DNA from 2 places in the Wukongibacter baidiensis genome. Region 2 is predicted to be linked to the other one. Evidence: a T-box and tRNA genes for the amino acid it is inferred to sense, from the RefSeq annotation. Region 2 holds a T-box; the other holds one or more tRNA genes.
What was found. A T-box is a leader RNA that pairs with one kind of tRNA and senses whether it is charged. The one in region 2 lies ahead of proS (proline--tRNA ligase), so its partner is inferred to be a tRNA-Pro.
Positions count from the first base shown of each region.

Region 1 (3,440 bases), 2.3 Mb from region 2:
CTTTATTTTACTTTCAAGTATATCTTTTTCTCCTTGCAGCTTTTCCAAGTTTGATCCTGAAAAGCTTTTGTCTCCACTAACTCTTCTTTTCTTATCCACCTTATTTTCTAAGCTTTTTTCCAATTGTCTAATTTTCTCAAAATCTTCATTTATTCTAGCACTTCTCAGCTCTTCTACAATTCTACTTATCTCAGTGTTTAGTTTATCTATATCCACTTTAAATAAATTACCTTTACTAGACTGTATCTCATCAATTCTGTCATTTAATTCAACTAAATTCTGTCTGTCCTCATCACTTACGTCAGAGGTATAAATTTCAGAAATCTTATAGTTCTTCTCAACCTTTTCTCCCTCTTCAGCATAATACTTAATTATACCTTCATTAGGTGATTTGATTACTCTCTCATTTCTGATGATTACACACTGATAATTCCTTTCAGTACTTAGTTCTCCAAATTCAACTATTTGGGTATCCGGCTGCCTTATGAATACACCATATATAAGCTTGTACGCAAAAAAAATCACAATTACTGAGAAAAATAAAACTCTATATAATTTTTGTCTTCTTTTCATTTTATCACCTATAGATAAATGATTTCTTAGTTATGAACTCCACTATATATTTATTCTTCAAATATGTTGTTTTTCCTCTAGTTATTTATAAAAATTGTATAGTAATTTAGTCCTGTTATCACCAAAGTGTTAATAGAAGCATAAAAGCATAGAATCTTTTCCCTTTGATCAGATTTCTCTTCGAGAAGTAGCTTCAAAAAAAACTAAAGACTACTTAACGTAGTCTAAAACAATTTTCCATACCTGCTTAATATTCGTAATCTTTTTATTTTGCTCACATTTAATTCCACTATCTTATCCTCTAGAGTAAGTATGCAAAGAGTATTATCTTCTCTTTTAGCTCCTAAAACAGTTCCTTTTATAGATCTGCTGTTTTTAAGATAGATTTTTATTTGATCCCCAATTGAAAGATTAATATTGCCCAACTTAAATATTTTCAAGTCCAACTCATCTAATAGAGTTTGAGTTATCTTTTTGCTTTTAAAAGATACCCTATTATTAAATAAGTCATACTTTTCCTTAAGTAGGGATAACAAGTATCCGAATATAGAAACAATCAACAAAACTATAGAGAATTTTAACAAATAATCAATGTAAATCATATAATCACCTATTTTGAATAAAGGAATCAACAGCTCCCTCATGTTTAAAGAAACTCAGACCTTTCATTTTTAGTCAAAATTTTTCTATTGAAATCATCTCAATAAAAGAAAAAGCTATGAAACAAGTCATAGTCCAAGACATTTAAATGGTCTGGGTGAGAGGATTTGAACCTCCGACCACCAGAACCCCATTCTGGTGCGCTACCAAGCTGCGCTACACCCAGAAAACCCCTTACATTAATATTATACACAATTTTCAATATTTATCAAGCGAGCTCGTTATACATAAGTTAATATAGAGGGATTACTAATCCCTCTCAGATTGTTAACAAAGTTAACAAGATGATAGGCTGTTAAGAAGCTCGAAGTTCGAGGCGTGCTGAAACCAAGAGACCGCAGCGTATATAGACATACGTAAGGGTTCTTGGCCCATCAACAACGAAGAAATTCGAGTTTATTAACAACCTCAGAGGGATTGCTAATCCCTCTATATTAAAACATTAAATGATAATGCAAATTAAGTTTCTACTTTCCTCGTCAATAATTTTCTGAAGTGTCTTCTGCAGCTTCATTTTAACATTGTCAGGCATCATGAATAGCTTAGTTTGAAGTTGTTCTTTTACTAGATCTTCGAGAGATTTACCATACATATTTGTTTCCCATATTTGCTTAGGATCAGCCTCAAATTCCTTCATTAAATAACCTAGAAGGTCTTCACTCTGCTTTTCTGTTCCTACCAGTGGTGAAACCTCTGTAGTAATATCTGCCCTTATTAGATGTAATGATGGCGCATTAGCCTTGATTTTCACACCAAATCTACCACCTTGCTTGAACATTTCAGGCTCATCTAGTTCTAGTTCATCAAGAACCGGTGGCACAACACCATAGCCAAAGGTCTTAGCACTCTTAAGGGCTTCTTCAACCCGGTCATACTCCCTCTTAGCCTTTGAGAAAGATTTCATTAGGCTAAGAAGCTGATGGTCACCCTCTATTTTATACCCAGTCAATTCTTCTAAAATATCGTAGAACAATCCTTCCTGAGTATGCATTTTTACATCTGCTTTACCTTGACCAAGGTCAATATTACTTATTTCTGCTCCAGTTAATACTTCTACTTCATCAAACTTGCCTGTTAGATTATCTATATCCTTAATCTTCTTCGTATCATCAATAGCATCCTTTATTGTAAGTAATATTTGATTTTTAAGCCAGTGGTTAGGATCTAAACCTTCAATCCATTTCGGTAAATTGATTCCTATCTCTTTAACAGGGAACTCAAAGAGAATTTTTTGAAGTACTGTATTGATATCCTCAATTTCCATCCTAGCACAGTTTAGAGGAATTACAGGAACTCCATATTTTTCTTCTAACTCTTCTCTGAGCTTTACAGATTCTTTAGCCTCTGGGTTAATAGAATTAAGCAGCATTACAAATGGCTTTTTGAGTTCCTTCAATTCTCTTACTACTCTTTCTTCAGCATCTATGTAACTATCCCTTGTGATATCAGTAATACTGCCATCTGTAGTAATCATTAATCCAATCGTTGAATGATCGGTTATAACCTTTTTAGTGCCTATTTCCGCTGCTTCCTCAAATGGTATTTCACTTTCAAACCATGGTGTCATTACCATTCTCGGTTCACCATTCTCCTGGTGTCCTAGCGCGCCCCTAACTAAATATCCTACACAGTCTATCATTCTTACTTTGAACTTAGCATTTTCCTTTAATGCAATTTCTATAGCTTCATTTGGTACAAATTTGGGTTCCGTTGTCATTATGGTTTTTCCTGTTCCACTTTGAGGTAGTTCATCCTTAGTTCTTTCTTTCCTATAAATGTTTTCTATGTTTGGTATTACTAATAAGTCCATAAATCTTTTGATAAATGTTGATTTTCCAGTTCTTACAGGTCCAACTACGCCGATGTAGATATCTCCATCCGTTCTCTCTGATATATCATTATATATATCGAAACCTTCCATCATATCCCTCCTAACATATAGTTTGTATACATTTTTATACAACTATTATTAACATTATAAATATATGTCTTTCTCTGCAAAATATGACTTTCATGTACAAAAAAAAGATACCTATTATTAAACAAGTATCTTTTTTGCTTCAGTAATAAATTAAATTTTTATATACCTTTACCATTTATCTACGTAATCTTCCATAACCTCTTCTATTTCATGGGTTTTACTTCTAAGCATTAAATTAGTAACTGCTTCCTTTGCCGAACGTCCTTCATATAGTATTTTATAAATT
Region 1 covers NZ_CP138202.1:578,772-582,211, forward strand. Annotated here, with positions in the region: gene R9X47_RS02865 (HlyD family efflux transporter periplasmic adaptor subunit) at 1-573, opposite strand, end outside; gene R9X47_RS02870 (hypothetical protein) at 798-1,175, opposite strand; tRNA gene R9X47_RS02875 (tRNA-Pro) at 1,323-1,399, opposite strand; gene spoIVA (stage IV sporulation protein A) at 1,676-3,154, opposite strand; gene R9X47_RS02885 (NAD(P)H-dependent glycerol-3-phosphate dehydrogenase) at 3,323-3,440, opposite strand, start outside.
Region 1: it encodes a tRNA-Pro, which carries the amino acid that the T-box ahead of proS (proline--tRNA ligase) is inferred to sense. The anticodon was not compared.

Region 2 (3,440 bases):
TAACATGCTCTTCACATTCTCTTTCTCCACACCACATAGCTTTTGCGAATCCAGGCTTTTCTACCATCTTTTTCTTGAAGTCTTCAAAGCTGTCTACATAATATGTGTTTTCATCTCTATGCTTTCTAGCCCTTTCAAGCATATCTCCTTGAATAGTATCTAAAAGCTTTACTATAGTTTCAGTTAATCCATCCATTGATACAGCTTCCTTTTCAAGGGTATCTCTTCTAGCTGCCATTACTTGATTATTCTTAATATCTCTTGGACCTACTTCTATACGAACAGGTACACCCTTCATTTCATATTCGTTAAACTTCCAACCTGGTGAGTAGTTTTCATTGTCATCAAGGTCAACTCTTAAGCCTGCACCTTCAAGCTCTTTTTTAAGCTCGTACGCCTTATCTAGTACGCCTTCTTTATGCTGAGCTATAGGTATAATTACTACCTGTGTTGGAGCAAGAGCTGGAGGTAATACTAAACCTCTATTGTCTCCATGTACCATGATCACACCACCGATAAGTCTAGTAGATACTCCCCATGAAGTGTGATAAGGGTTCTGCATATCTCCATTTCTATCTAAGAATGATATGTCAAATGCAGTTGTGAAGTGCTGCCCAAGGTTATGAGAAGTACCCGCCTGAAGAGCCTTTCCATCATGCATCAATGCTTCCATTGTATATGTTGCATGGGCACCAGCAAACTTCTCTTTCTCACTTTTCTTACCAACTACAACTGGTATAGCTAGTAAATTTTCTGCCATTTCCTTATATATATTCAGCATCTGAATTGTTTCTTCTTGTGCTTGTTCTTCAGTCTCGTGTAGTGTATGTCCTTCTTGCCATAGGAACTCAGAAGTTCTAAGGAATGGTCTCGTGCTCTTTTCCCATCTTACAACACTACACCATTGATTATATAGATATGGTAGTTCTCTATAAGACTTTAACCACTTCGCATACATTTCACAAATAATAGTTTCAGACGTAGGTCTTACACAAAGTCTTTCTGCAAGTTCTTCTTTACCACCATGGGTTACCCATGCAACCTCTGGTGCAAAGCCTTCAACGTGCTCTGCTTCCTTTTGTAATAAGCTTTCAGGAATAAGTAGTGGGAAATAACAGTTCTTATGTCCAGTATCCTTAAACCTCTTGTCTAAGAAGCTCTGAATATTTTCCCAAAGCGCATATCCATAAGGCTTTATTACCATGAAACCCTTTACTGGTGAATAGTCCACAAGATCTGTTTTTCTGATAACGTCTGTATACCATTGTGGGAAGTCAACTTCCATAGGAGTAATTTCTTTTACAAAATCTTTATCCTTCTTACCCATTGTAACACTCTCCTTTTATATATTATTTAACTATGAGTTTCATTTTTAAAAGTTTTAACGCAAAAGAAAAACCCTCGCTCTATTCTTTAGAGACGAAGGTTTTTTCGCGGTACCACTCTAATTAATTGTTATCAGTCCTAATTCAAATTATTAATTAGAACCTTAAACAAATTATCTTTTTACGATGATAACGGTTTCGCAACCGTATGACTTAGATATACTTATTTCGTCATAGGCTCTGGGGTTGGTTCAAAAAGCATATATCCTATGAAATCTTCCAGCCAGTGGATTTCACTCTCTAGAGGCATCATCATTTCTACTTTTCCCCTTCATAGCTCATGGTATTAATTTTTATATTGTATTTTCATATTATACACTAAAGTAATAAATTATTATACATTTTCATCAAAATCTCTTTGCCTTTAAGTCACTTATTTATAACATTATATTTAAATCATTTTATTTTGTCAACACTTACTATTGCCTGTGAAGCAATTCCTTCTCCTGTTCCTGTAAATCCAAGCCCTTCAGTAGTTGTAGCTTTAACGTTAACCCCATCGATATTAATATTTAATGCATCTGCAATATTTGCTCTCATACTTTGAATATGAGGAGCCATTTTAGGTCTTTGAGCAATAATAACTGCATCAATATTATTAACTTTATACCCCTTTTCTTTTAGTTTACTATTTACTTCAATAAGAAGTTTAATACTTGAAGCCCCCTTATATCTCTCATCGCTATCAGGGAAATGTTTACCAATGTCACCTAGAGCCACAGCACCTAACATGGCATCCTTAATAGCATGAAGTAAAACATCAGCATCTGAATGTCCTAATAATCCCTTTTCATAGGGAATGTCTACTCCTCCAATAATAAGTTTTCTATCCTCTACCAATTTATGTACATCATATCCTATTCCTACGCGCATTGTATCATCCTTTCAGTTTTAAATCAACTTTAGTAATATCATTCTCTAATCTATTTCTACATATTTCCCGGGAAATCCAAAAAATAATTCTTGATTCGACTATATTATACCAAAATTTATTACCATAAACTCTTGATATTTTTAAAAATTTTCGCTATAATTCATGCTTTTTTACATCAAATCCTATGGCGATATTCTTACACTTAACTTATATTATTTATAATTCTCTTTCTTCTAATAATAAGCATAGTCAGGATTATTAATCCCAGTATAAGGATGAAAGGAGGTTCATCCATCTCCGTGACATCACCTATGTCTAAGGCCTTCTTAGTACTTAGAATTTTTCTTTGTTTCTCAAACATAGCCTTCTCTTGAGCCTCGTTCTCTAAGACTATATATGAAGTTAGGGGACTCATTACTTCCGTAACAATACTGTTTTTCACCATGGAAAGTGAGTTTATAAAATATTTCTCTGGATGAAGTAAACTACTGTTATATGCTGCCTTTAATAGAACCCCATCATGCCATTTCGAATCTCCCAGGTTATTCTCTAGTAAGGTAAAATCATGGTTAAGCAATACAATACTATCTTCTCCACTATCTTCAAGATAATAAATTCTTTTATTAAGATTCAACTTTAAAACAGAATCATAGGTAAAGCCACTAAGTATTTTTCCAGGTTCTCGTACAGCTTCTGTTTTTAGAGAATACTTAACCAACTGACCTCTTCTATCAAGCTGATAGCAATATAATCCCTCTGGCAAAACAAACTTCCAATCCTTTATATCCTTTGAAATAACAGCATTGTGAAAATCATTTGTGGCTAGAATTATTACAGGATATTCTTCTTTGTTGTCTACGTAATTTTCATATAGAATTCGCTTAATAGTATAATCTAAAAATAATCCGCCCTGGACCTTAAGGCTTTGAAACTTCTTTTGCCACTCATCATCTAGAGGGCTTCGCTTTTCCTGATAATTTAAGGCTATTATTTCTTTAGTGGAATCCTCTATTTTATTTTTCTTAATATAGTCTTTAATTCTATCTGTATAATCGGCTATATATTTTTCATTACCCTTTGAATAGTCAATCACAAAATAATACTTTGCTTTTCTTTTTATCTTAGGTAATGTATCCTTCATTTCCTTAGTTACATATGCAGTGTCTTGATTTAAATTTATT
Region 2 covers NZ_CP138202.1:2,924,603-2,928,042, forward strand. Annotated here, with positions in the region: gene proS (proline--tRNA ligase) at 1-1,327, opposite strand, end outside; T-box leader at 1,413-1,669, opposite strand; gene ispF (2-C-methyl-D-erythritol 2,4-cyclodiphosphate synthase) at 1,782-2,258, opposite strand; gene R9X47_RS13380 (MSEP-CTERM sorting domain-containing protein) at 2,462-3,440, opposite strand, start outside.